Regions from separate parts of the Mesorhizobium sp. M0207 genome, predicted to be linked through region 2. Evidence: predicted binding sites of a transcription regulator. Region 2 holds the regulator's gene; the other holds the start of a gene.
The links. Region 2 encodes LexA, which represses DNA repair genes until DNA is damaged. Its sites were predicted from a motif close to TGTTCNNNNTGTGTTCNG; they were not measured.

Region 1: the regulator LexA is predicted to act here: its motif matches at 9,268-9,285, upstream of recA (recombinase RecA).

The regions. Positions count from the first base shown of each region.
Region 1 covers NZ_JAMYSQ010000022.1:3,837-18,466, forward strand. The annotation lists gene NKJ15_RS24520 (cysteine desulfurase family protein) at 1-419, shown strand, start outside; gene sufB (Fe-S cluster assembly protein SufB) at 608-2,125, shown strand; gene sufC (Fe-S cluster assembly ATPase SufC) at 2,339-3,094, shown strand; gene sufD (Fe-S cluster assembly protein SufD) at 3,138-4,406, shown strand; gene NKJ15_RS24540 (cysteine desulfurase) at 4,586-5,827, shown strand; gene NKJ15_RS24545 (SUF system Fe-S cluster assembly protein) at 5,833-6,225, shown strand; gene sufA (Fe-S cluster assembly scaffold SufA) at 6,336-6,722, shown strand; gene NKJ15_RS24555 (DUF2199 domain-containing protein) at 6,734-7,267, shown strand; gene NKJ15_RS24560 (GFA family protein) at 7,264-7,761, opposite strand; gene NKJ15_RS24565 (TfoX/Sxy family protein) at 7,852-8,175, shown strand; gene NKJ15_RS24570 (PfkB family carbohydrate kinase) at 8,210-9,133, opposite strand; gene recA (recombinase RecA) at 9,410-10,507, shown strand; gene alaS (alanine--tRNA ligase) at 10,767-13,433, shown strand; partial or broken gene NKJ15_RS24585 (PhzF family phenazine biosynthesis protein) at 13,513-14,291, shown strand; gene NKJ15_RS24590 (demethoxyubiquinone hydroxylase family protein) at 14,426-14,630, opposite strand, start outside.
Region 2 covers NZ_JAMYSQ010000007.1:187,276-201,905, forward strand. The annotation lists gene NKJ15_RS13305 (molybdopterin molybdotransferase MoeA) at 1-1,086, shown strand, start outside; gene NKJ15_RS13310 (hormone-sensitive lipase) at 1,094-1,924, opposite strand; gene kynU (kynureninase) at 2,020-3,267, opposite strand; gene lexA (transcriptional repressor LexA) at 3,715-4,449, shown strand; gene NKJ15_RS13325 (ComEC/Rec2 family competence protein) at 4,443-6,908, opposite strand; gene gltX (glutamate--tRNA ligase) at 7,005-8,426, shown strand; gene gltA (citrate synthase) at 8,606-9,934, shown strand; gene lpxB (lipid-A-disaccharide synthase) at 10,048-11,214, opposite strand; gene NKJ15_RS13345 (LpxI family protein) at 11,204-12,106, opposite strand; gene lpxA (acyl-ACP--UDP-N-acetylglucosamine O-acyltransferase) at 12,113-12,946, opposite strand; gene fabZ (3-hydroxyacyl-ACP dehydratase FabZ) at 12,960-13,424, opposite strand; gene lpxD (UDP-3-O-(3-hydroxymyristoyl)glucosamine N-acyltransferase) at 13,417-14,475, opposite strand.

The DNA.
Region 1 (14,630 bases), on a different contig from region 2:
CGGCGGCGCGAGAGGCGTCTGCCGGCTTGCAAACGATCGAAACGGTGCGGCAGCGTCGCGACGAAATCGAGGCGATCGTGAAAACGCTTGTTTCGGACGCCGAAATCTTCGGGACCGGCGCGCCAAGGCTTGCCAATACGACATTCTTCGCTATTGCCGGCATCAAGGCCGAGACGGCGCAGATTGCCTTCGACCTGGCCGGTGTGGCGCTGTCGGCCGGATCGGCCTGTTCGTCGGGCAAAGTCGGGCCGAGTCACGTGCTGAAAGCCATGGGTTACGGTGACGGCCTCGGCGCGTTGCGCGTGTCCATCGGCCACGCGACTAGCGCTGAAGACATTGAGCTGTTTCGTTCGGCGCTGGCGACGATCGTCGCGCGCCAAGCCGGTAAGGAAAAGGCAAACAGCGAAAAGGCCGCCTGAGCGCGGCAACGGAACGTTTGGGCCTTGCGGCCTGGTAGAGCCGTGCGTTCGAATTTGGCCGGGTGAATTTCCGGCATGAACGCACTATATGAAACGTACGCCGCCTCGGGTGCCTGATGGGTGCTCGTTTGCGGTGCCATAGTTTGAAAACTGCCGGGCCTTGACCCCGGCGTGGATGGAGAACGCTGATGCCTGCTGTGCAGGAGACGATCGATCGAGTTCGAAAGATCGATGTCGACCAGTATAAATACGGATTCCAGACCGAAATCGCGATGGACAAGGCCCCCAAGGGCCTGAGCGAAGACATTATCCGCTTCATTTCGGCGAAGAAGGACGAGCCGTCCTGGATGCTGGAATGGCGCCTGGAAGCCTATCGCCGCTGGCTGACGCTGGACGAGCCGAAATGGGCGCGCGTCCACTATCCCAAAATCGATTTCCAGGACCTCCATTATTACGCCGCGCCCAAGAGCACGCCGGGGCCGACTTCGCTCAGCGAGGTCGATCCCGAACTGCTGAAGGTCTATGAGAAGCTCGGCATTCCGCTCAGGGAACAGGAAATCCTCGCCGGCGTGCAGAAGACCGATGCGTCGGAGCTCGAGGAAGCCAGCGACAACGTCTACAAGTCGGGCCGCGTCGCCGTCGATGCGGTGTTCGATTCCGTCTCTGTCGTCACCACTTTCAAGAAGGAACTGGCGCAGGCCGGCGTCATCTTCTGCTCGATCTCGGAAGCCATCCGCGAGCATCCGGAACTGGTGAAGAAATATCTCGGTTCTGTCGTGCCGACCTCCGACAATTTCTACGCGACGCTGAATTCGGCCGTGTTTACCGACGGCTCCTTCGTCTTCGTGCCCAAGGGCGTGCGCTGCCCGATGGAACTGTCGACTTATTTCCGCATGAACGAGAAGAATACCGGCCAGTTCGAGCGCACGCTGATCATCGCCGAGGAGGGGGCTTACGTCTCTTACCTCGAAGGCTGCACGGCGCCGCAACGCGACGAGAACCAGCTTCATGCCGCGGTGGTCGAGCTGATCGCGCTCGACGATGCCGAAATCAAATATTCGACGGTGCAGAACTGGTATCCCGGCGACGCCGAAGGCAAGGGCGGCATCTATAATTTCGTCACCAAGCGCGGCGACTGCCGCGGCCATCGCTCGAAGATTTCGTGGACACAGGTCGAGACCGGTTCGGCCATCACCTGGAAATATCCGAGCTGCATCCTGCGCGGCGACGATTCCAGCGGCGAGTTCTATTCGATCGCCGTCTCCAACGGCTATCAGCAGGTCGACAGCGGCACCAAGATGATCCATTTGGGCAAGAACACGTCGAGCCGCATCATCTCCAAGGGCATCGCCGCCGGCTTCTCGCAGAACACCTATCGCGGCCAGGTCTCGGCCCACCGCAAGGCGACCAACGCCCGCAACTTCACCAATTGCGATTCCCTGCTGATCGGCGATCAGTGCGGCGCACACACCGTGCCCTACATGGAAGCCAAGAATTCGACGGCGCAGTTCGAGCATGAGGCCACCACCTCGAAAATTTCCGAGGACCAGAAGTTCTACGTCATGCAGCGGGGCATCCCGGAAGAAGAGGCGATCGCGCTGATCGTCAACGGCTTCGTCAAGGACGTCATCCAGCAGCTGCCGATGGAGTTCGCGGTCGAGGCGCAGAAGCTGATCGGGATCTCGCTCGAGGGCAGCGTGGGCTGATGATGATGAAGAGTAGCCGAAAGGTAATGGCTGTTGGACTCGTGTGCTGGGTGGCTACCGCCATATTGGCCGTGTACTTTGTCTGGCAAAAGCCAGACGCTCTGACTGTCGATGATGTAGGGCCGATTCATCAGTTCTCGATTAGGACGAATTGAAGGGTCGAACGGCCAATGGCCAGATCGACTGCCTTGCGATGTAGTAGAAAGAAGAAAAATGCTTGAAATCAGAAACCTCCATGCCCGTATCGTCGACGACGGCACCGAGATCATCCGCGGCCTGAACCTGACGGTCAGGGCCGGCGAGGTCGCCGCGATCATGGGGCCGAACGGCTCGGGGAAATCGACGCTGTCCTATATCCTTGCCGGCCGCGAGGATTATGAGGTCACCGAGGGCGACATCCTCTACAACGGCCAGTCGATCCTCGAAATGGATCCAGCCGAGCGCGCAACCGCCGGCATCTTTCTCGCTTTCCAGTATCCGATGGAGATACCGGGGGTGGCGACGATGGAATTCCTGAAAGTGGCGATGAACGAGCAGCGCAAGGCGCGTGGCGAGGAACCGCTGAAGATCCCGGAATTTCTCAAGCGCGTAAAGGAAGCTGCCGCCTCGCTCAACATGGACATGGCGATGCTGAAGCGGCCGCTCAATGTCGGCTTTTCCGGCGGCGAGAAGAAGCGCGCCGAGATCCTGCAGATGAAGCTGCTCGAGCCGAAGCTGTGTGTCCTCGACGAGACCGATTCCGGACTCGATATCGATGCGCTGAAGATCGTCGCGGACGGCGTCAACACGCTGCGCTCGCCGGATAGGGCCATTGTCGTCATAACCCACTACCAGCGCCTGCTCCAATACATCGTCCCGGATACGGTGCACGTGCTCTACAGGGGCCAGGTGATCAAGTCGGGCGACAAGTCGCTGGCGCTCGACCTCGAGGCCAATGGCTATGCCGGCGTGATCGGGCAAGCCGCGTGAGATGCAAGCGGGCCCGGAAGGCAAGCCAAACAAGGCGATACTGATGAATATGCACACGACACCCCAGCGGACATTAGCCGAATCGGCGCTGATCGACGCCTTTGGCGAGCGGCTGTCGCTGCTGCCCGGCGACGGCGCGGTGATGCTGAAGCGCGACGACGCCATCGAGGCGATCAAGAGCGGCCTGCCGACGCGGCGCATCGAATCCTGGCACTATACGGACCTGCGCCGGCTGCTGACCTCGGTGCCGGACTTCGATCCGGCAGCGGTCGCGAAAGCCATTGCGCCGATCGTCGAAGGCTCCAGCGTTTTGCCGGTGCTGAACGGCGTTTCGAGTACGAAACTGCCCGGTATCGAAGGCGTTGCCGTACAGCGCCTGTCGGAGAAGCTGACCGACGGCAGCATCGCTCCGGGGTTGGATTCCTATGGCAGCGACGATGCCATCGGCGCGCTCAACACCGCCTTTGTCGCCGACGGCTATTTCGTCGATATCGCCGACGGTGCCCAACTGGACAAGCCGCTCGAATTGCAGAATTTGCAGGCCGGTGGACAGACGCATGTACGGCTGGCCGTCCGTGTCGGTGCCGGCGCCAAGGCTGTCGTCGTCGAACGCCAGGCAGGCGAGGGGGCGGCGCTGGTCAGTTCGGTCAGCCAGCTTGTGCTTGGCGAGGGCGCCGAAGTGACCTGGCTGGTCGTGCAGGAGCAGCCGGATACGGCGACGCACCTTGCCCAGTTCAAGGCGCATCTCGGCAAGAATTCGAAACTGACGCTGTTCGTCATGAATGCCGGCGGTAGGCTTGTCCGCCAGGAGGTCGTTGTGAAGACGACCGGCGAGGGCGCCGAATTCACCTTGCGCGGCATCAATCTGCTCGCCGGCGATACCCATACCGATGTCACTATGGTGCTCGACCACGCCGTACCGCACACAGCCTCGACCGAAGTCATCCGCAACGTGGTGACCGGCAAGGCGCGCGGCGTCTTCCAGGGCCGCATCAACGTCCACCAATATGCGCAGAAGACCAACGCCAAGATGGCCTGCAACACGCTGCTTCTGTCGGATGACGGCGAGTTCTCGACCAAGCCGGAGCTCGAAATCTTCGCCGACGACGTCGTCTGCGGCCATGGCGCGACCGTCACCGAGATCGACCACAGCCATCTGTTCTACCTGATGGCGCGCGGCGTCGACGAGAAGACCGCGCGCGGCCTGCTGGTCAAGGCCTTCGTCGCCGAGGTGATCGAGGAACTGGACGACGAGGCCATCGTCGAGGCGCTGGAAGCACGGCTCGACGATTGGTTTTTGACGCACGGGTAGAGGTGACTGAGGGGTTGGTGCCAACACCCCTCATCCGTCGCCTTCGGCGCCACCTTCTCCCACAAGGGGAGAAGGAGAGGCGCTCTTCCTTCTCCCCTTGTGGGAGAAGGTGGCCGAGCGAAGCTCGGTCGGATGAGGGGTGCTGGACGGAATGAGGCGGTGCCTCGAGAGAGCTTGTAATGGACCAGAAAGTCGAAAACATCCCCTACGACGTCGAGGCGATCCGCCGCGACTTCCCGATCCTGTCGCGGCAAATCTACGGCAAACCGCTGGTCTATCTCGACAATGGCGCCTCGGCGCAGAAGCCACAGGCGGTGCTCGACGCTATTCAGCACGCCTATTCCCAGGAATATGCCAACGTCCATCGCGGCCTGCATTTCCTGTCCAATGCCGCGACCGACGCCTATGAGAGGGCTCGCGAGACGGTGCGCCGTTTCCTCAACGCACCGAGCACCGACAACATCGTCTTCACTTCCAACACCACGGCGGCGATCAACACGGTCGCCTATGGTTTCGGCATGCCGAACATCGGCGAAGGCGACGAGATCGTGCTGTCGATCATGGAGCATCATTCCAACATCGTGCCGTGGCATTTCATCCGCGAGCGGCAGGGCGCCAAACTGGTCTGGGTGCCGGTCGATGATCTCGGCGTCTTCCACATCGAGGAATTCGAAAAGCGGCTGACCGACCGGACAAAACTGGTTGCCATAACCCACATGTCGAATGCACTGGGCACGGTGACGCCGATCAAGGAAATCGTGCGCATCGCCCATACGCGCGGCATTCCGGTGCTGGTCGACGGCAGCCAGAGCGCCGTGCATATGCCGATCGACGTGCAGGATCTCGACTGCGATTTCTTCGTCTTCACCGGCCACAAGGTCTATGGCCCGTCGGGCATCGGCGTGCTCTATGGCAAGAAGGATATTCTGGAGCGCATGCGCCCGTTCATGGGCGGCGGCGAGATGATCGAGGAGGTGACGCAAGACATCGTCACCTACAACGATCCGCCGCACCGTTTCGAGGCCGGCACGCCGCCGATCGTGCAGGCAATCGGGCTCGGTGCGGCGCTGGAATATATGGAAAAGATCGGCCGCGAGCGCATCGCCGCGCACGAGGCCGATTTGAAGGACTATGCGCATCAAAAACTGCGCGCCATCAACTCGCTGCGCATCTTCGGCGATGCGCCCGGAAAGGGCGCCATCATCTCGTTCGAGCTGCAGGGTATCCATGCCCATGACGTGTCGATGGTCATCGACCGGCAGGGAGTGGCGGTCCGCGCCGGCACGCATTGCGCGCAGCCGCTGTTGAAACGCTTCGGCGTAACATCCACATGCAGAGCGTCGTTCGGCATGTATAATACCAGGGCCGAAGTCGATGCTTTGGCCGATGCGCTGGAAAAAGCGCGAAAATTCTTCGGGTGACGATCATGGATGATGCCAGCCACACCGCCGAGACCAATTCGGAAGCGACGACCAATGCGGCGGTTTCCGGATCGACAATCCCCGCCGACGAATTGGCGCGGCTGACCGACGACATCGTCTCGGCGCTGAAGACGGTCTACGACCCGGAAATCCCGGCCGACATCTATGAGCTCGGCCTGGTCTACAAGATCGACATCGAAGACGACCGCTCGGTCAAGATCGATATGACGCTGACCGCGCCGGGCTGCCCGGTGGCCGGCGAAATGCCGGGCTGGGTCGAAAACGCCGTCGGCGCCGTCGAAGGCGTCTCCGGCGTCGAGGTCAACATGACCTTCGATCCGCCCTGGTCGCCCGATCGTATGTCGGAAGAGGCGCAGGTGGCGGTGGGGTGGTACTAGCATCCGACCAGCCAGAGGCTGGCGCACTTGCGCCGGGTACAAAACTTCACCATTTTAGGTGAGGAATCATTCGGCAGGCCTTGAACCTGCGCGCAATGGAGAAGGAAAATATGGGACGCTTTGCCGTCATCACGATGACCGAAAAGGCCGCCGACCGGGTGCGCGAGATCGTTGCGACCCGTGAGAATGCGCATGGCATTCGCCTTGGCATCAAGAAGGGCGGCTGCGCCGGCATGGAATATACGGTCGACCTGGTGACCGAGCCCAACACCAAGGACGACCATATCGAGCGCGACGGCGCCCATGTCTATGTCGCGCCGGAGGCAGCACTTTTCCTGTTCGGCACCGAGATGGACTTCGAGCAGACGACGCTGCGCACCGGCTTCACCTTCCGCAATCCGAACCAGAGTTCGGCCTGCGGCTGCGGCGAATCGGTCGAATTGAAGCCGGCCGATCTGAAGGCACTGGCCGAGGCGCGCGAAGCAAGCGCGGCTTAGCGTCTCTGGTGATGAGTGCCGAGGCATATCGCTGGCGGTGTGCCTGTTGCGGTCAGGAATATACCGGGCTTCCAACAGATATGGCGTTCGGTGCGCCCGTGGACACGGACACGCTTGACGATGCCGCTCGAGCGACCTTTCGCAAGAATGAAGATTTCTGCGAGGTGCGCCGTGCGTCGGGGGTAACAGATCGGTTTGTTCGTTGCTTGCTGCCTCTGCCAGTGCCTCAGCTATCCAGCGAGTTCTGTTTCGGCGTATGGATGTCGGTCTCGGAAAAAAGCTGGGATCTATACCGAGATGGATATGACAGTGGCCAGTATGAAGAAGAACTCTGTTTTGGATATCTGATGCACAACATTCCTGAGTATCCCGGCTCGTTGCATCTGCATGCCAATGTTGTATTTCAGCCCGGTGATCAGCGTCCGAAGGTGTTTCTGCATGATGCAGATCATCCCTTGGTTGCGGCCCAACGCAGTGGGGTGGATGTGGCGCAGATAGAGCGCTGGGTGGCTCTCACGCACCGACCTAAGGCCGGGAGCAACTAATCCACCCACATCCCCGTTCGCTTGTGCCAGTCTGCGATCGACTCCTCCGGGTAGACATCGAAGACCTTGTCGCCCTTGCCGATATCCGGCTCGACCCAGTTCGCCTTGTATTTCAGCATCAGATGCACCTTCTCCGGCGGCTTTGGCAGGTCGGTGTCGATCGCCGAGGCAAACGGATGCACCAGCTCCGGCCAGGTCGGATCGTAGAGCCAGAGTGCCGTCCCGCATTTCGTGCAGAAGTTCCGCTCGCCGGTCGAGATCTCGCGTTGCGGGTGCTCGTCGTCCTCGATCTCGGCGCGGTAGACGCCGAGATGGCGCTTGCCCTGGATTTTCAGCGTCTCGTAATCGGCGCCGAGATTGATGGCAAAACCGCCGCCGCCCTGCTGCTTGCGGCAGATCGAGCAGTAGCACAGCATGAACGGCACCGGCGTGTGGCTTTCCACCTCGAAACGCACGGCATTGCACCGGCAGGACCCTTTGAGCAGAAGCGGCATGAGAAACTCCGACGAAAGTGATTTGCACTTTGTCAGGATGGCGCCGGTTGCGGCGATGACAAGGGGAAATCCGGGTGACATGATCGCCGCATGGACAACGAGCGCATAGAAGAGCTTTTCGAGGGCCTCGGCCCGGTCAGCATCCGCAAGCTGTTCGGCGGCAAGGGCATCTATTTCGACGGCGTCATCGTCGCCATCGTCATCGGTGGCGAATTGATGCTGAAGGCCGACGCCGAAAGCGCCCCGGATTTCGAAGCGGCCGGCTGCCGGCAATGGACCTATACCGGCTCGCGCCACGGCAAGCTCGTGTCGATGCCCTATTGGAGCGTTCCCGACAGCGCCTTCGACGATCCCGACGAGATGGCGATCTGGTCGCGCCGCGCCTACGAGGCAGCACGGCGCGCCGGCAAATAGGCTGCGTCATGCTTCGGCAATTCCGGGCCGCACTTCATGCCAGGTCCCGCGCCTCGGGCACGAGCGCCAGCGCCTCGGCAAAGCCAGCGCTGGTGAAGGCGGCACTCTCGACGACGAGCATAGCTGCGGCAATGCCTTCGCGCAGTGCCGCGCGCAGCGTCAGGCCGCGCAGCAGGGCAGCGATCGTGGCGCCTGCCAATGCGTCGCCGGCGCCGGCAGCATCGGTCCGCTTTTGCAGCGGCGGTGGCGAGATCGAGAACGCGCCCAATTCGTCGAAACCGAGCACTGGTTCGTCGCCGGCGGTGATCACGCCGCTTTTCAGCCCGGCGCGTCTCAGGCCGTCGACGATGCCTTGATCGATTTGGACGCCGGCGAGCATGCCGGCCTCGCGCCGGTTCATGAAGGCCATCGCCAGACGGTCGAGCACCGGCGTCAGCCGCGCCGCTTTGTTGGGCGAGACCGCAAGCGCAAACACCGGCTTGCCGGCGGCGAGTGCCGCCAGCCGCTCCAGCGCGGTCGACGGCAGGTTGGCGTCGCACAGCACCGCGTCGGCCGAACCGATCGCTTCCCGCACCTTGGCACGGCGGATCTGCTTGGGAAGCGCCAGTTCGTAGAGCACCATGTCGGCAAGGCCGGCGATCAGCCCGCCGTCGCTGTCGATCAGCATCGTATGGCTTGGCGTCGCGCGGTCGAGGAACACCGCCGACAGGTCGGCAATGCCGGCCTCGGTGACGGCGCGTAAGACCGTGTCGCCAAGGGCATCGCCGCCGCGCACCGAAAGCAGCGAGGCCGAGACGCCGCGGCGCACCGCACAGCGCAAGGCGTTGAAGACGGCGCCGCCGACATGCTCGCGCATCGTGCCCGGATTAGACGCTGCTGGCACGAAGGCGCCGGCAACCCGGCCGCGCCGCTCGATATAGGCGCCGCCCACGGCCAGGATCGTCGAGGATTTGATCATGCCGTCAAAATGCCCTTTAGCTGTTGCCCGGGGAGACTAGGTCGCCGGGCGGAACCCTGCAATCGCGGGTCCGATTCGGTCGGTAACGGCAACGGCGCCGCATGCGAGGTGAGATACATCCGAAGCAATAATTGCGAAACAAAAATAGAACAAATAGGGATATGCGTTATTTTTCAAATCCTTGGTGCTCATTGACAAATGAGAACAAATGAGGTACATTCTTTTAAGGATTGCGGGATTGTCCGGCCTCCATTGACGACCACGGGGTGATGTATCATGGCTCAGAATTCTTTGCGGCTTGTAGAGGACAAAGCGGTGGACAAATCAAAGGCTCTGGATGCGGCGCTGTCGCAAATTGAGCGTGCCTTCGGCAAGGGCTCGATCATGCGGCTCGGCGCGAACGAGCAGGTCGTCGAGATCGAAACGGTGCCGACCGGCTCGCTTGGGCTGGACATCGCGCTTGGCGTCGGCGGCCTGCCGCGCGGCCGCATCGTCGAGATCTACGGGCCGGAAAGCTCGGGCAAGACGACGCTGGCGCTGCACACGGTGGCCGAAGCCCAGAAGAAGGGCGGCATCTGCGCCTTCGTCGATGCCGAGCACGCGCTCGACCCGGTCTATGCCCGCAAGCTCGGCGTCGATCTCGAAAACCTGCTGATCTCGCAGCCCGATACCGGCGAGCAGGCGCTGGAGATCTGCGACACGCTGGTGCGCTCCGGCGCCATCGACGTGCTGGTGGTCGATTCGGTGGCGGCGTTGACGCCGCGGGCGGAAATCGAAGGCGAGATGGGCGATTCGCTGCCCGGCCTGCAGGCCCGCCTGATGAGCCAGGCACTGCGCAAGCTCACCGCCTCGATCTCGCGCTCCAACACCATGGTCATCTTCATCAACCAGATCCGCATGAAGATCGGCGTCATGTTCGGTTCGCCCGAGACGACGACCGGCGGCAATGCGTTGAAATTCTATGCCTCGGTCCGCCTCGACATCCGCCGCATCGGCTCGGTCAAGGATCGCGACGAGGTCGTCGGCAACCAGACCCGCGTCAAGGTCGTCAAGAACAAGCTGGCGCCGCCCTTCAAGGTGGTCGAGTTCGACATCATGTATGGCGAGGGCGTCTCGAAGACCGGCGAGCTGGTCGATCTCGGCGTCAAGGCGGGCGTGGTCGAAAAGTCGGGCGCCTGGTTCTCCTACAATTCGCAGCGTCTTGGCCAGGGCCGCGAAAACGCAAAACTGTTCCTGCGCGACAATCCCGACACGGCGCGCGAGATCGAGCTGGCGCTACGGCAGAATGCCGGGCTGATTGCTGAGAAATTCCTTGAGAACGGCGGCTCCGAAAGCAGCGACGACGGTTTCGAGGACGACGCTGGGGTGATGTAGGGCAAGCGACGCCTCGCTGAGCCTCAGCCAGGTTTCGATTTGATGTTTTGATTTTGAGTTTGCGTAATCGATGCGTTTCGAACCGCCGGCCCATGGCCGGCGGTTCGCGTTTGACGGCGAGGCAGACGCATTTCAAGGCGCTGGTGAAAGCCGGGATTTGAGACCATTTGGTGTTTCTGGACAGGCTGCGGTGCGACCGCTAAAAGGCCATGTCTATTTTCCGCCGGCAGCCGGCGGTTCTCTCGAAAAGGCAGTATTCATGAGTGGCGTCAACGAGATCCGGTCGGCATTTCTCGACTATTTTCGCAAGGAAGGTCACGAGGTCGTCGCGTCAAGCCCGCTGGTGCCGCGCAACGACCCGACGCTGATGTTCACCAATGCCGGCATGGTGCAGTTCAAGAACGTTTTCACCGGTCTGGAGAAGCGGCCGTATTCGCGCGCCACGACTGCCCAGAAGAGTGTTCGCGCCGGCGGCAAGCACAACGACCTCGACAATGTCGGCTACACCGCGCGCCACCTGACCTTCTTCGAGATGCTCGGCAATTTCTCCTTCGGCGACTATTTCAAGGAGCGGGCCATAGAGCTTGCCTGGAACCTGATCACCAGGGAGTTCGGGCTGAAGAAGGACAAGCTGCTGGTCACCGTCTACCACACCGACGACGAGGCGGCCTCGTACTGGAAGAAGATCGCCGGCCTTTCGGACGATCGCATCATCCGCATCGCGACTTCGGACAATTTCTGGGCAATGGGCGACACTGGACCTTGCGGGCCGTGTTCGGAGATATTCATCGACCGTGGCGAGCATATCTGGGGCGGCCCTCCTGGCAGCCCCGAGGAGGATGGCGACCGTTTCCTTGAATTCTGGAACCTGGTGTTCATGCAGTACGAACAGGTGACGAAGGACGAGCGCGTCGACCTGCCGCGTCCGTCGATCGACACAGGCATGGGCCTCGAGCGCATGGCATCCATCCTGCAAGGCGTTGAAAGCGTCTTCGAAACCGACCTGTTCCGCCACCTGATCGACGCTGCGTCGTCGGCGCTTGGCAAAGGTCCGGATGCGGGCACCGTCGCATCGTTCCGCGTCATCGCCGACCATTTGCGTTCGTCCTGCTTCCTGGTCGCCGACGGCGTGCTGCCGTCCAACGAAGGACGCGGCTACGTGCTTCGTCGCATCATGCGCCGCGCCATGCGCCACGCGCAGTTGCTCGGCGCCCGCGATCCGCTGATGTGGCGCCTGGTGCCGGCACTGGTCCGCGAGATGGGTCAAGCCTACCCGGAACTGGTGCGCGGCGAACAGATGATCACCGAAACGCTGAAGCTTGAGGAAACTCGTTTCCGCAAGACGCTGGTGCGCGGCTTGGGCTTGCTTTCCGAGGCGACGGAAAAGCTGGCCTCCGGCGACATGCTGGATGGCGAGACAGCGTTCAAGCTCTACGACACCTATGGCTTTCCGCTCGATCTGACGCAGGACGCGCTGCGCCAGCGCAACATCTCGGTCAACCTTGCCGGCTTCACCGAGGCGATGGAGCGGCAGAAGGCGGAGGCGCGCAAAAGCTGGGCCGGCTCCGGCGACGTGGCGACCGAGACGGTATGGTTTCCGGTGCGCGAGAACGCCGGCGCCACCGAGTTCCTCGGCTATGAGACCGAGCAGGCGGAAGGCCTCATCCAGGCGCTGGTCAGGGACGGCAAGACCGTCGACAGCGCCGGCAAAGGTGACGCCGTTGCCGTGGTTGTCAACCAGACGCCGTTCTATGGCGAGTCCGGTGGCCAGATGGGCGACACCGGCGTCATTTCGGGCGACGGGTTCTCGATCGAGATATCCGATACCCAGAAGAAGGCCGATGGGCTTTTCGTCCATCTCGGCAAGGTGGCTACCGGCACGGTCAAGACGGGCGCGACCGTCGAGCTGAAGGTGGACCACGCGCGTCGCTCCAGGCTGCGCGCGAACCATTCCGCCACGCATCTGATCCATGAGGCGCTGCGCGAGGTGCTGGGTACCCATGTGGCGCAGAAGGGCTCGCTGGTTGCGCCCGAGCGTCTGCGCTTCGACATCTCCCACAACAAGCCGATCTCGCCCGACGAGCTCGAAGAGGTCGAGCGCATGGCAAACGAGATCGTCGTTCAGAACGGCCCTGTAACCACGCGGCTGATGTCTGTCGACGACGCCATTGCCGAAGGCGCCATGGCGCTGTTTGGCGAGAAATATGGCGATGAAGTGCGCGTCGTTTCGATGGGCACGGGCTTGCATGGCGCCAAGGCCAACCGGCCTTATTCGGTCGAGCTATGCGGCGGCACGCATGTCAGGGCGACCGGCGATATCGGCTTGGTGCGCATCCTGTCCGACAGCGCGGTCGCTGCCGGCGTTCGCCGCATCGAGGCGTTGACCGGCGAGGCGGCCAGAAAGCATCTCGACGAACAGGACAAGCGGCTGAAGGCGGCCGCCGCCGCGCTGAAGATATCGCCGGCCGATGTGCCGGCCCGCGTCGAGGCGCTGCTCGACGAACGCAAGAAGCTCGAAAAGGAGCTGACAGAGGCGCGCAAGAAGCTGGCGCTGGGCGATCGCTCGCCAGCCGGTGTGCCGGCGGAAAACGAAACCATTGCCGGTGTCGGTTTTCTCGGCAAGGCGGTATCGGGCGTCTCGCCAAAGGATCTTAAGCCGTTGGCCGATGCCGGCAAGAAGTCGCTCGGCTCCGGCATCGTCGTCTTTGTCGGCGCCGGCGAGGACAACAAGGCAAGCGTCGTCGTCGCCGTCACCGATGATCTGACCGGCCGCTTCAGCGCCATCGATCTGGTGCGCGTCGCGTCCGCGGCATTGGGCGGGCAGGGCGGCGGCGGGCGACCCGATATGGCTCAGGCCGGCGGCCCGGACGCCTCGAAGGCCGAAGACGCGATCGCTGCGGTGAAGGCGGCTCTCGAAGCGGCGTGAACCTGCACCGGGGGCGGCACGGCCGAAATGGCGCGTCGCCCAGCGGATATCTTTGAGGGCCGATATGCCGACGCTGACGATGTATCAGGTCGATGCCTTTGCCGAACGGGCCTTCCAGGGTAACCCTGCCGCCGTTCTCCTTTTAGAGGAATGGCTGTCGGAGCAGGTAATGCAGGCCATTGCCAACGAAAACAATCTTGCTGAAACCGCGTTTGTGCGGCCGAATGGCAAAGGTTGGATTTGCGCTGGTTCACGCCGGTCCATGAAGTCGACTTCTGCGGCCACGCCACTCTTGCGGCCGCCCATGTGCTGGCTACGGAATACAATGGTCAGGGCGAAATGGCCTTCGCCACCCGGGTCGGCGAGCTGCGGGTTTCCCGGTGGGAAGGGGGCTATCAGCTCGATCTGCCTTGTTTTCCGCCGCAGCCCGTCGAGGAAGAGCTGAACTCGGCGCTGCAAGCGATATTGCCTCAGCGGCCGGTTGCGAGCTTCCGCAATTTCGAGAACCTGTTTGTCGAGCTTGCCGACGAGACAACCGTGCGATCTTTCGTTCCCGATCTGCTCAGGATCGGACGTTTTCATCCTCTCGGCCTGGTTATTACCGCGCCTGGGCGAGCCCACGATTTCGTCTCCCGTTACTTCGTGCCTGGGGCGGGCATTCCCGAGGATCCGGTAACCGGCTCCATTCATGCGACGCTGGTGCCTTACTGGTCTGAAAAACTCGGCAAGACGCATCTGTCGGCATTCCAATGCTCGCAGCGCGGCGGGCATTTGCTATGCGAACTGGCCGGAGATCGCGTGCTGATCACAGGCCGTGCGAAGACCTTCATGAAGGCGGAGATCTACCTTCCCGATTGAGCGGCTTGCCAATTCGGTGGCTGCTTCGCCTGAGCCAGGTGTCCAGATCACGGTATGGCGTTAGGGCCGGGCGGCGGCCCGATGGCGCAGGGCAGTGGCCCCAAAGAGGCGGCGCTAGAACGGCATAGCGCTCATCAGAGATGCCTTGATGCCTTCAGGGCACGCGTCATTCGCGTCGAGTCCCCCCAGGTCGACAGCCAAATCAGGCAGTCGGTGGTAACGGAGATCGCTGCGCGCAGGCGGTTCAGCAACGGTCCAGGCGAGGTCAGCTGCTCTTCGGCGTGACGGAGATGGGCAAGCTCTTCTTCGCGGATGGACAGGATGATGCCGTGCAACTCG
Region 2 (14,630 bases):
GCGCTCCGCACCCAGCCGCCGTTCAACGCCTCCGCCATGGACGGCTATGCCGTGCGGGCGGCCGATATCGCGTCCGTACCGGCAAGGCTTTCGGTGGTCGGCATGGCGCCGGCCGGACGCGGCTTTGCCGGAACGGTGCAGCAGCGGCAGGCCGTGCGCATCTTTACCGGCGCGCCGCTTCCCGAAGGCGCCGACACTATCGTCATCCAGGAGAACGTCCGCGATCTCGGTGGCGGCAGCGTCGAAGTGACGGAACGGACGGTGCAGGGGCGCAACATCCGCCGCCTCGGGCTCGATTTCGCCAAGGGCGATGTCCTGCTGCCCAAAGGCCGCCTGCTCGACCCGGCGGCCTTGTCGCTGGCGGCATCGGCCAATCACCCCGAGGTGCGCGTGGTCAAACGGCCGCTGGTGGCCATCATCGCCACCGGCGACGAATTACTGCCGCCGGGCAGCGATCTTGGCCCCGACCAGATCATCTCCTCCAACGCCTATGGTGTCGCCGCTGCCGCACAGTCGGTCGGTGCGCGCGCGCTCGACCTTGGCATCGCGCCGGACCGCAGGGAGGCGATCGCTGCGCTGGTTGAAAAGGCCGTGAAGGCTGGCGCGAACGTCATCGTCACGCTGGGCGGTGCCTCGGTCGGTGACCACGACTTCGTCCATGAGGTGCTGACCGGGCAAGGCATGACGCTCGATTTCTGGAAGATCGCCATGCGGCCGGGCAAGCCACTGATGTTCGGGCGGCTGGGAGACATTCGCTGCATCGGCCTGCCCGGCAATCCGGTGGCAAGCCTGGTCTGCACTCAGCTCTTCCTGAAGCCGCTGCTGGCGCGGCTCGGCGGCCGCGCCTTTCAGCAGGATATACGTCGGGCACGGCTCGGTGCCGCCATGCCGGCCAATGATCTCAGGCAAGATTATGTGCGGGCTGTTGTCATAGATGACGCCGGTACGCCCGTGGCGACGCCGTTCGGCATCCAGGACTCCTCGATGCTGAAAATGCTGGCCGATGCCAACGGGCTGATCGTTCGCGCGCCGTTCGCGCCTGCCGCGGCGGCGGGCTCCCCCTGCGACGTGCTGATGCTACGCTGAACCTGCCTCACTCCGAAATCAAGGTCCGGGTCAGCGGATGGTCTGGATCGGCCAAACCGTCGATGATGTTGAAATGATGCCGGTCAGGTTCGACCACCGAGCTGGTCGCGGAACCCAGGCCGATCCAGATGTTGGCCAGCAACGCGCTCTGACGCAGGAATTCGGCGCGCTCGCCGCCGCCGGCCCAGCAGGTCAGGCGGGCCTTGTCCATCGGGCGCAGCAGCACCGGACTTTCGGCCTGCGCCTCGGCCTCATCGATCGCCAGCGTCTCGTTCATGCCGGTGCGCATGATCGGGCGCAAATCGTGCACCCCCGAGATCGACACCACATGACGAACGCGCCGGACCACTTCGGTCGCCAGCGGCGTCGTCGCCGTAACCATCCGGCTAACAAGATGGCCGCCGGCCGAATGCCCGGTCAGCATCAGCGGCCCTGCAACCATCGCCGCCGCCTTGCCGATCGCCGCGCCGACCTCCTTGACGATGCCGCCAATGCGTATCTGCGGACAGAGCGTGTAGGACGGCATCGCCACCGCATAGCCGCGATCAACAGGGCCAGCGGCAAGATGCGACCAGAAATTCTTGTCGAATTCCATCCAGTAGCCGCCATGAACGAACACCACGAGTCCCTTAGGCTTGATGGCCGGCAGGAAAAGATCGAGCCGGTTGCGTGGATTGTCGCCATAGGCCATGTCGAGCCGCGCCCTGCCCTCGGTCGAAAGCACGTCGCGGAAAACCCGCGCGGGCTCGATCCAGGCCGCCGGCCAGCGATCGCTGCCGGCTATGTTGGCGCCGTTGGCATAGGCGTTGTCCCAATCGGCAATGTGACGTTCGAACACCCTGCGCCCTCCCTGGCATATGGCCTTGCAGCGTAGCCGTAAGCATCGCGCGGCGCGTCGTCGCCAGCCTCACGATTCCAGCTCTCGCATCAATCTCAAGTGACAGCTGCTTTGATGGCGAAGCGCGCATCCTTCCACGCACCGGTGTGCAGGATGTCCTCAAGCACTTTGACGGCCTGCCAGACATCGGCATAGCCGACATAGAGCGGGGTGAAGCCGAAGCGCATGGTCGATGGCGCGCGAAAATCGCCGATCACGCCTCGTTCGATCAGCGCGCGCATGACCTGGTAGCCATGCTCATGCATGAATGAAATCTGGCTGCCGCGTTTTTCCCCATCGCGCGTGCTTTCGAGCGTGAGCCCGTAAGTGCCGCACTTTGCCTCGACAAGCTCGATGAACAGATCCGCCAGCGCGATGCTCTTCTTGCGCACCGCCGTCATGTCGACATCGTTCCAGATGTCGAGCGCGCCCTTCAGCGTGCGCATCGACAGGACCGGCTGTGTGCCGCACAGAAACCGGCGGATGCCGGTGCCGGCCGCATAGCCTGGCTCGAAGGCGAAGGGCCGTGCATGGCCCCACCAGCCGGTGAGCGGCTGCTGGATGTCGGAAAGATGCCGCTCAGCCGCATAGATGAAGGCAGGCGCGCCCGGGCCGCCATTCAGATATTTGTAGGTGCAGCCAACGGCAAAATCGGCGTTTGCCTTGTCGAGTTCGACTGGCATCGCGCCGGCGGTGTGGCAGAGATCCCAGACGATCATCGCCCCGGCTTCCTGAGCCCTGCGCGTCAGCGCCGGCATGTCGCGCAGTTCGCCCGACTTATAGTTGACGTGGTTGACCAGCACCACAGCGGTGCGTTCGTCGATCAGCTCTTCGATGGTCGGCGCGTCGACTCCCGAGAGGCGCAGCAGCGTATCTTTTCGCGTCGAAACCACACCCTCGGCCATGTAGAGGTCCGTCGGAAAACTATCGCCCTCGGCGACGATGACCTGCCGCTCCGGTCGCATGGCCATGGCGGCGTGCAGCAGCTTGTAGATATTGACCGATGTCGTGTCGCAGACCACTGTCTGGCCGGCCGCGGCCCCGATCAGGCGCCCGAGCTGGTCGCCAAGTTCAAGCGGCATGTTGAACCAGCCGGCCGTGTTCCATGCGCGGATGAGATCATGCGACCATTCTTCGGTCGCGGCCTTGTGCAGTTCATCGAAAGCGGCACGTGAAGCAGCTCCTAGCGAATTGCCGTCGAGATAGATCACTCCTTGCGGCAACACAAAGCGGTCGCGCATCGCGCGCAGCGGATCCGCGGCATCCATCGCCTTTATGGCCACGAGATCGGGAATTCCTGTCATGATTTGTCTGCTCCCCCAAGATCCAACGCAACGCCGGACACGCATCGACTGTTCTTCCATTACTTGGTTGCGCGCAGCAAGGCTCCACCGGCGAGAAGCAGCCTGACCAGGCGGTGGAAACCGGGACTTAACCCGAGGTTGGCGTTTTGAGTTCGTTTCGTTCACGGTGCATTGACCAAACCGCACAGTCGATACGGGTTCAATTCCGTGCCTTTTGCCGACCGACGGCCGATGCCAGTGCCGCCTTCTAGGAGGCCAGAAGGGCGCAAACGAAAGCAGAATCAAGGCGATGAGGCTTGCGGCGGTGAAAATGCGGTACGCCGGTAGGGGACGTCGTTTGTTTCCCGAGCCTTAACGCATTCATTAAACTTTAAACAGTTGCGGAACACAACTGGAACAGATAGTGTTTGTTCTGGGTTTGTTTTTCTGATTCTGTTGGGGGTCGCTATGCTGACACGCAAACAACACGAACTGCTTATGTTCATCCACGAAAGGTTGAAGGAAAGCGGTATCCCGCCTTCATTCGACGAGATGAAGGAAGCGCTCGACCTGGCTTCCAAATCCGGAATCCACCGGCTGATTACGGCGCTGGAGGAGCGCGGCTTCATTCGCCGTTTGCCCAACCGGGCCCGTGCGCTGGAAGTGCTACGCCTGCCTGACTCGATCGCCCCCGGCCTCAATGCGGCACGCAAGTTCTCGCCGAGTGTCATCCAGGGTAGTCTTGGGCAAGGCGCCCCTCGGCAAGGCAAGCCGACATCGTCGCGCGTGCCCGCAGCCGGAAATGACGACGATGTCGTCGCCGCCGTTTCGATCCCGGTGATGGGCCGCATCGCTGCCGGTGTGCCGATCGACGCCATCCAGCACCAGACGCATTCGATTTCGGTGCCGCCGGATATGATCATGGGCGGCGAGCATTATGCGCTCGAGGTCAAAGGCGATTCGATGATCGAGGCCGGCATTTTCGACGGCGACACGGTGATCATCCGCAATGCCGATACGGCGAGCCCCGGTGAGATCGTGGTGGCACTGGTCGACGAGGAGGAAGCGACGCTGAAGCGGTTCCGCCGCAAGGGCGCCTCGATCGCCCTGGAAGCCGCCAATCCGGCCTACGAGACGCGCATCTTCGGACCAGACAGGGTCAAGGTGCAGGGCAAGCTCGTCGGACTGATCCGCCGCTACTGAGCTCCGTCCTTGGCGCCGGCTTTGGGGTTGTCGGCCCGGCGGTATGGCGGCAGGCCCCGTGCCGCGCGTGAAAATTTCCGCTGCACGTGCCAGGGCCGGTATGATTTTTCGACGGCGAAGCGGATCTCGGCGCGTGTTGCCGCTTGTGGATCGAAATAGACGGCGGCACTTCCCGCGCGCGCCAGTTGCCGTTTGGTGACGACGAGGACCAGCCGGTCGTAGTAGCAGGGGTTATGGGCGGTGGCGTCGTCGATGACGATCAAGCTGGCAAAGGCGCAGGCTGGCCGCGCAGTATCGCGGTCCTTGGCTTGCGCGATGATCGCGCCGGATGGATGCCTGGCAAGGCAGAGGCCGTCCGTGCAAATGAACGGCATGCCCGGCGGTAGGTCGGCCGGATCGGCAATGTCGAATTGCGGGTCGTTCTTTCCAGGTGTTTCCGGCGCGACGATAGCCTCTGATGTGAGCGCGCGTTTCCAGTTGTCGATGGTGAACTCATTCGGGCGTGCCCGGTTGACCGCGAGTTCACCGCTGCCGATCGGCAGCGCGACCAGCCGTGCGTCCTCCGAGACCAATACGTCGGGTATGCGTGTCTGCGTTGTCGTCAGCAAGCCGGCGAGCGCAAAAGGAAGTGCCGCCAGCCGCAACCACGTCGTCGCCATGCTGGCAATGACGAGGGCGATCGTCACCAGAAGGACGGATCTCAGCGAAATCAGTCCGACCGCATCGATCGGCGAGCGCTCCGAGATCCACCCGGACAGGGCGATCATCGCCGTCAGCCCCTTGCCCATGACATAGAGAAAAGGGCCATCCGCACCGAACGGCATCGCCAGCGCGCTGAGAACGGCGAAGGGCATGACGACCAGTGAGACGATGGGCATGATGGCCAGATTGGCGAACAGGCTGAGCGGCGCCACGCGCTGGAAATGCCATATGGCGAAAAGCGCCGTGGCGCTCCCTGCAATGATCGAGGTCATCGCCAGACCGCACATGCCCAGCAGGACCTTTCGAGTGGCAAAGCGTAGCGGCGACTGCCGCGGCGGCGGCGTGGTGGCCCTGCCGGCGCGGTAATCGGACCAGCCTGCATAGGCGCCGACAAGGGCCGCCGTCGCGGCGAAGGACATCTGGAAACTCGGACCGACCACCTCGTGCGGCGACACCAGGATGACCGCGATGGCCGAGATCGCCAGGTTGCGCATGGTGAGCGCGGCCCGGTCGAACAGCACGGCGATAAGCATCACCGCCAGCATGATGAAGCTGCGTTCGGCCGCCACGACAATGCCGGAAAAGACGAGGTAGGCCGCAATCGAAAAAAGCGCGGCGGCCGCGGCATATTTCTTGACCGGCCGTCGCGATGAGAAATCGGGAAACAGCGCGAAGGCACCCCGGAGCAGCGCCATGATGGTGCCGGCGACCAACGCCATATGCAGCCCCGAGATGGAGATGATGTGGTAGATGCCGGTGCGCCGCATCGCTTCGTTGATCTCCTCGGGAATGCCGGCGCGCACGCCGACGATCAGCGCAGCAGCAATCTCGCCCTCGGCACCGCCGATGCGGCTGCGGATATGGTCGGCGATGGATTCACGCGCGTCTTCGATCGCGGAAGAAAGCTGCGCGGCAAGCGGCATGCTGTCCGACGACACGATTTTCGGATTGCCGAGAAAAAAGCCGCTGCCGCCGATACCGGCGAAATAGCTGTCGAAGGAGAAATCATAGCTGTCGGGCCGCACCGGGCCGGTCGGCGGCAGCAGCCGCACATAGCCGGTGATCTCAGAACCGGCGGTCAGCTCAGCCGGTATCTTCATCGCCGAAACGCGGAGCCGTTCCGGCATGTAGCGCAGTGTCGGCCTGGCGGTTGAGATCACATCGATTGTCAGCCTGATGCGGCCGCTCGCCATGGGCTCGTACGATACGACGCGACCCGTCAGCCGCGTCGAGATTTCGGAGCCGAGCATATGCGTTCCGACACGCCATGTCTCGAACTTGGCGGCAAGTACGCCAAGCGCGCAGAGCAGTGCCACCATGAAGCACAGGCGCGTCCTGGGCCATGACCGCGAGACGACGGCACAAAGGGTCGCGAGGAGCGCGATTGCGACCGGCTGTGGAAAGGCCGGCTCCACCGACAGCCCGAAATAAACGACCACCCCGCATGCGAGGAACACCGGCACCAGCAGGAAGGCGATGCCGCGGTCGAGTTCCAGACCGGCCGCTGTGGTTACGCTGTTGCGGATACGGGACGGTGACGGGAGGCGGAAACGCCTGCGCAGGCGTACGATAGGCTCGCCCGCGGGCACGAGAACCGTTGCTGGGTCGCTGGCCGGCAGCGACGGAGCATCGAAGCGCGGAGCAGGTAGCAATGCCGGTGCCGGCGGGACAGGCGGGGGAGCGGCAAACAGCAAGCGTTCGCTGACGTCGCTGCCAACGTCCTCGCCCTCGCCCGCACCACGGCCTCGCACAGCCATCGGGTCTGCCCCTTGCGCCCTCGACCTCCTATGCTACATGAACGCGCAACGCGCGAAAGTCCGCAAACCCACTTCCTTCGCCCGCCTGAGAGTTCCATGCCCGATAAGGTCGTCACCCGTTTTGCCCCCTCGCCCACCGGCTATCTGCACATTGGCGGCGCGCGCACGGCGCTGTTCAACTGGCTGTACGCCAAGCACACGGGCGGCACGATGCTGCTGCGTATAGAGGATACCGACCGTGAGCGGTCGACGGATGCGGCGACGGCAGCCATTCTCGACGGGCTTTCCTGGCTCGGACTCACCTGGGACGGCGCGCCTGTCTCGCAGTTCGAGCGCGCGCCGCGCCATCGCGAGGTGGCCGAGGAGCTGGTGCGCGTGGGCAAGGCCTATTACTGCTACGCGACGCCGGCGGAGCTGGAGGCGATGCGCGAGGCAGCGCGAGCCAAGGGGCTTCCGCCCCGCTATGATGGGCGCTGGCGCGACCGCGACCCGTCGGAGGCGCCGCCCGGCGCCAAGGGGGCGATCCGCATCAAGGCGCCGACAGACGGCGAGACGGTGGTGCATGACCGCGTCCAGGGCGACGTGCGCTTTCCCAACAAGGATCTCGACGATTTCATTATTCTGCGCTCGGACGGCAATCCCACCTACATGCATGCCGTCGTCGTCGACGATCACGACATGGGCATCACCCACATCATCCGCGGCGACGATCATTTGACCAACGCCGCACGCCAGACCGTAATCTATCACGCCATGGGCTGGGAGGTGCCGTCGATGTCGCATATCCCGTTGATCCACGGTGCCGACGGCGCCAAGCTGTCGAAGCGGCACGGTGCGCTTGGCGTCGAAGCCTATCGCGCCATGGGCTACCTGCCGGAGGCGCTGCTCAACTATCTGGCGAGGCTTGGCTGGAGCCACGGCGACGATGAGATCATGTCGATCGCCGACATGATTACATGGTTCGACATTGGCGACGTCAACAAGGGCGCCGCCCGTTTCGACTTCGCCAAGCTCGAGGCGCTTAACGGCGTGCATATGCGCCGGATGAACGACGCGGCGCTGCTCGACATCTTCATCGCCACTCTGCCCTATCTAGAAGGCGGCCCGGCAATCGCCGCTCGCCTCGACGACAGACGCAGGGCGCAACTGCTTGCCGCGTTGCCGGGCCTGAAGGAGCGCGCCAAAACGCTGGTCGAACTTGTTGAAGGGGCTGCATTCCTTTTCGTCGAACGGCCGCTGCCGGTCGACGAGAAGGCGGCGGCGCTGCTCAGCGGTGAGGCACGCGCGATCCTGCGGGGCGCTCATGCGGCACTAGCCACGGTTTCGGGGTGGTCTGCCGCCTCAGCCGAAGCCGCGATCCGCGACTATGCGCAGGCCGCCGGCTATAAACTCGGCGCCGTGGCCCAACCTTTGCGCGCCGCGCTCACCGGCAAAAGTACCTCGCCAGGTGTCTTTGATGTGCTTGCCGTGCTTGGCCGCGAGGAAAGCCTGGCGCGGATCGCTGATCAAATCGATTAGCAAACTGGCCCAAGAAGATTGGCATTGAAAGGTGTGTTTCGCAGTGCAACATTGGGTCTTGGCCTAATCTGCCGCGCAGATTCAATTGCGGGCGCAAATGTGCGTATTCCGATGCTTTTGACGTGTTGGGTTCAGATATTTTGCCTTTGCCGGCCTGAGGAAACAAAAAGGAGTTTGCTATGACCGAACCTGCGACAAAAATGGAATTTGGCGGCAAAACCCAGGCATCGACGGCCAAGCTGGAACTCGGCGGCAAAACCCATGAATTCAAGATACGAAGTGGTTCGGTAGGACCTGACGTCATCGACATCGGTTCGCTCTACAACACCGCCGGCGTCTTTACCTACGATCCCGGTTTTACGTCGACGGCGAGCTGCGAATCGGAAATCACCTTCATCGATGGCGATGCCGGCATTCTTTTGCACCGCGGCTACCCGATCGACCAATTGGCCGAGCACGGCGACTTCCTCGAAGTCTGCTATCTCTTGCTCTATGGTGAACTCCCGACCAAGGCGCAGAAGGACGATTTCGACTACCGGGTGACGCGCCACACTATGGTGCATGAGCAGATGTCGCGCTTTTTCACCGGCTTCCGCCGTGATGCGCATCCGATGGCGGTGATGTGCGGCGTGGTCGGCGCGCTGTCGGCCTTCTATCACGATTCCACCGATATCTCGGACCCCTATCAACGCATGGTCGCGTCAATGCGGCTGATCGCCAAGATGCCGACGATCGCGGCGATGGCCTATAAATACCACATCGGCCAGCCATTCATTTACCCGAAGAACGAGCTGAATTTCGCAGCCAACTTCCTGCATATGTGCTTCGCCGTGCCTTGCGAGGAATACAAGATCAATCCGGTGCTGGCCCGCGCGATGGAGCGCATCTTCATCCTGCACGCCGATCACGAACAGAACGCCTCGACTTCGACCGTCCGCCTGGCCGGCTCGTCGGGCGCCAATCCTTTTGCCTGTATCGCTGCCGGCATCGCCTGCCTGTGGGGTCCCGCACATGGCGGCGCCAACGAGGCAGCCCTGAACATGCTGGGCGAGATCGGTCATGTCGATCACATCCCGGAATTCATTGCGCGCGCCAAGGATAAGAACGATCCGTTCCGATTGATGGGATTTGGCCACCGCGTTTACAAGAATTACGATCCGCGCGCCAAGATCATGCAGAAGACCGCGCACGAGGTCCTGGGCGAGCTCGGCATCAAGGACGATCCACTGCTCGACATCGCCATGGAGCTGGAAAGGATCGCACTGACCGATTCCTATTTCATCGAGAAGAAGCTCTATCCGAACGTCGATTTCTATTCCGGCATCACGCTGAAGGCGCTGGGCTTTCCGACCACCATGTTCACCGTGCTGTTCGCGGTCGCCCGCACCGTCGGCTGGATCGCGCAGTGGAAGGAGATGATCGAGGATCCGCACCAGAAGATCGGTCGCCCGCGCCAGCTCTATACCGGCGCGCCGGAACGGGACTACGTGCCAATCGCGAAGCGGTGAAGGTGGTGAATGGTGAATGGTGAATGGTGAATGGTGAATGGGAGTAGCGAAGCGTCGCTCCCTGTCCATAGAAACCGCTATTCACAATTCACTATTCACAATTCATAATTCACTCACTTCCTCACCATCCCCATCACCACCCCCGCGGCAATCTCGCCTGACGGCTTGGCGGTTGCCATACGCCCGGCAATGTCGGCAAAACCATGCTTCTGCCAGGTGCGGTAGGCGGTATCGGAGCACAGCGCTTCCAACTGCCGCGCCAGATAATGCGGCCGCACATATTGATTGTAGTGTTCCGGCACAACCGGTCGGTCGGCAATGAGATTGGGCAAGGCTGCGCTCCATACTTTGATCAGCGGCTGCGCCATGCGCATGACCGGATCGAGCCGGTAGCAGGAGATCATTGGCACACCCGCCAGTGCCAGTTCCAGCGATACCGTCCCCGACGCGATCAGCGCCGCATCCGCCTTGCCGAAGGCCTGCCATTTGCGTTCGGCATCAAGGATGATCTCCGGCTTCTCGTCCCAGCTCGCGACCGAGGTCCTGACCAGGTCGGCGACGTGCGGCACCGTCGGCAACAGCAGGCGCAAGCGGTGCCCGCGCGCCCGCAGGATCGACAGCGTTTCGCCGAACGGCCCAACCAGGCGCCGCACCTCGCCGCGACGCGAACCGGGCAATACAAGCAACGTTTTCACACGGTCAGCGGCGAGGTTACGCGGCTGCGCCTGCGCCCTTGCGGCACTGACTATGCCCGGATCGTGTGTAAGGCGATGCCCGACATAGGTGCCGGGCGGCCCGCCCAGGCGAGCGAGTTCCTTCACCTCGAACGGCAGGATGCAAAGAATGTGATCGACATATGGCTTCATCGCCGCCGCCCTGCCCGGCCGCCAAGCCCACACGCTCGGGCAGACATAGTGGACGATCGGGATAGTCGGATCGGCGGCACGCACCTTCTTGGCGACGCGCAGCGAGAAGTCCGGACTGTCGATGGTGATAAGGCAATCGGGCTTTTCACCGGCAATCGCGGTGGCCGTCTGGCCGATCCGCCGTATCAGGCGCGGCAGGTCGCGCAGGATGGCGCTAAGCCCCATCAGTGCGATCTCGCTGCCGTCGAACAATGGCGCCAGGCCGAGCGCCTGCAAATGGCGGCCGCCGATGCCGACAAGCCGAACTTCGCGCCCGGTCATGCGCTTGAGCGCCTGCACAAGGTCGGCGCCAAGCAGGTCGCCGGACTCCTCGCCGGCGACGATGGCTATCTTCAACGGCCGCTCATTCGCCATGCGCCGGCTCCGCAGCAGGCAGGCCGATCACGAACAGGCCGAGCGCATTGGCACGTCCGATGGTGGCGGGACCTTCGAGCACTAGCGAGCGACCGGCTTCGACGGCAATGCCGGCCAGTCCGGCGGCATGCGCGGCCTCGACTGTCAGCGGGCCGATGGAGGGCAGATCGGCACGCAGTTCCTGACCGGGCTTGGCGCATTTGACCAGAACACCGCGGCTCCCGCCGGCCAGCCTGCCGTGCCCGCGCAACTCCCTTGTCCGCTCGAGCAGCCCGTCGGTGCCTTCGACGCCTTCCAACGCAATGGCGCGGCCGCCGACCGCAACAGCCGCTTGGCCGATATCCAGCGCGCCGATGGCTTTTGCCGCCGCGTGCGCCGCCTCGATGTCGCGCCAGTCGGATTTGCGTGGCGCCGCCTTGGTCAGCAGGCCTTCGGCGGCGACCAGCTCCGGCACGATCTCGTGAGCGCCGATGACCTTGATGCCGCTGCGCTCGATCCTGCGGACGAACAGTTTCAGCACCGTATCGTCCCCCCGGGTTACACCGACGAAGAGGCTGGGTAGCCACGCGAGCAGGCCCAAATTGAGGCGCATGGCGCTCAGCCTGGGGCGGCGCGTGATATGACCCGCGGTTACGAGATGCGTGACGTGGTGCCGCTTAAGGATCGGCAGCAGCGAGCCGACGTCTTCCAGCCTCAAGGTTGCCTGCTCATAGGGCTCGAAATCGGCTATGCGATCGACCTCGCCGGCCGCCATCACGACGAAGGGCAATTTGCCTTGCCGGGCGAGCGCTCGGGCAATTTCGACCGGGAGACTGCCGCCGCCGGCGATGATGCCGACCTTGGCATCTGGCGCGAGATCAAGGCCTTTTCCGGCAGCCTCAATCTTCGTCATCTGCCCTCAGTCTTCATCATCGGTGTCGTCGCCGTCGCTACCCTTGAGGGACGGCACGGCGTAGTGCCGCTTGCCGCGACCGGCGATGAAGTCGACGATCTTCATGGCAGTCGGCGACGAGGCGAATTCCGCCTTGGCAAATTCGATGTTTTCGCCGACGGTCCGGGAGCGATCGAAGATCGTCTTGTAGGCTTTGCGCAGCAAGTGGATCTCCGAACGCGGCAGGCCGGCGCGCTTCAGGCCAATGATGTTGAGGCCGCGAAGGCTGGCACGGTTGCCAACGGCGATGGCGTAAGGAATGACGTCGCCGACGATCGCCGAGCAACCGCCGAGAAAGGCGTTATCGCCGATGCGGACAAACTGATGAACCGCGGTAAGGCCGCCGATGTAGACATTGTCACCGACTTCGCAATGCCCGCCTAACGTCGCTTGATTGGCGAAGGTGGCGTTCTTGCCGACCACGCAGTCATGGGCAATATGGGCATAGGCAAGGAAATTGCCGTTGTCGCCGATCGTCGTCTCGCCGCGGCTGGAATCGGTGCCGACATGCATGGTGACACCTTCGCGGATCGTGCAGTTCTCGCCGATCACCAGCGTGGTACGGCCGCCCTTGTGCTTGGTGTTCTGCGGCGGCCCGCCCAGTATCGCCATCGGATAGACCTTGGTCGATGCACCGATGGTGGTCGCGCCAATCACCGAGACATGGCTGACCAGTTCGACGCGGTCGCCGATCACGGCGTCGGGGCCGACGTGACAGAAGGGCCCGATGCGGGCGCCTTCGCCGATTTGGGCGCCTGCCTCGATGACCGAGGATGGATGGATGACTGTCTGGATTTTCATTAGCATTCGTTTGTCAGCCGCTTGCGACCATCATCGCCGAGATCTCGGCTTCCGCCGCCTTGGCGCCATCGACGAGGGCCTCGCAAGCGAATTTGAGAAGATTGCCGCGTTTCTTGATTTTCTTCACATGAATTTTCAGCTGGTCGCCTGGAACGACCGGCTTGCGGAACTTGGCATTGTCGATGGTCAGGAAATAAACCAGCGACGGCTTTTCCGTACCAAGGCTGCGGATGCAGATGGCGCCGGCCGTCTGCGCCATCGCCTCGATGATCAGCACGCCGGGCATGACCGGCTGGTCGGGGAAATGACCTTGGAAATGCGGCTCGTTTATGGTGACGTTCTTGATGCCGACGGCGGATTCGTCGCCATCTATGTCGACAATACGGTCGATCATCAAGAACGGATAGCGGTGCGGCAGGAGCTTCATCAGCCGCATTATGTCAACCGCTTCGAGCGTCGCCGCTGCGATGTCAGCCATTTCCCCCCTCACCCTGTTTGCGCGTCCGTGCAAGTCTGCGCAAGGCCGCTATCTCGCGCATGGCTTCCGCCATCGGCTGCGCCGGATATCCTCCCCAAATCTCACCGGCAGGCACATTGCTCATAAACCCGCTTCTTGCCGCAAGCTTGGCCCCGGACCCGATGGTCAAATGATCCGCAAGGCCGACACCGCCACCCATGGTGACGTTGTCGCCTACGGTCACGGAACCGGAAATACCCGAAAGCCCGGCTATAATGCAATTGCGGCCGATGCGAACGTTGTGCGCGATCTGCACCAGATTGTCGATCTTGGTGCCCTGGCCGATGATCGTGTCGGACATGGCGCCGCGATCGACGGTCGTATTCGACCCGATCTCGACGTCGTCCTGGATGATGACGCGGCCGATCTGCGGAACCCGCTCCGGACCCTTGGCGCCGGCCACGAAACCGAAGCCATCCTGGCCGATCCTGGCACCGCCATGGATGATGACGCGATTGCCAATCAACGCATATTGCACGCTGGCACCTGGACCGACATAGCCGTCGCGGCCAATCTGCGAGGACGGACCGATGACCGCATGCGGGGCAATGACGGTCCCGCTGCCGATGGCAGCGCGAGGTCCGATGATCGCACCCGCTTCGATGATCGCGCCGGCCTCGACATGGGCGGTCGCATCGATATGGGCGTGCGGCGAGATACCGGTTTCGCCGGTCATCGGTCCAGGCGTTGCAGCCGCCGGAAAAAGCAGACGCCCGACCATTGCGAAGGCCTGCTGCGGGCGCGGATGCACCAGCACCGCGATGCCCGCCGGCGCCTTGCCGGCAAATTCGGCAGGGCAGAGAACCGCCGCCGCCCGCAGTGACTGCATCAGGGCGAAATTGCGCCTGCCATCGACGAAGACAAGGGCGTTCTCGCCGCCTTCGTTGGCGGGCGCCAGAGCCTCGATCGATACGTCGGAGAGACCGGAATCAACAAGCGTCGAGCCGGTCAGATTCGCGACTTCGCCGGCCGTATACCGGCGTGAGGGCGCGAAGAACACCGGATCGGTCATTCCAGAAGCAATATCCAGCTAGCGCATGACCCGAAAATCGGAAATCGACCCTCGGAAAGGATCATGCGCAAATCAAAGTGCTACAACGTCCTTTGCGCGTCCGATAGGACGCGCTGCGCTGTAGTATCGGATCACTGCCATCCGGATCCAAACGA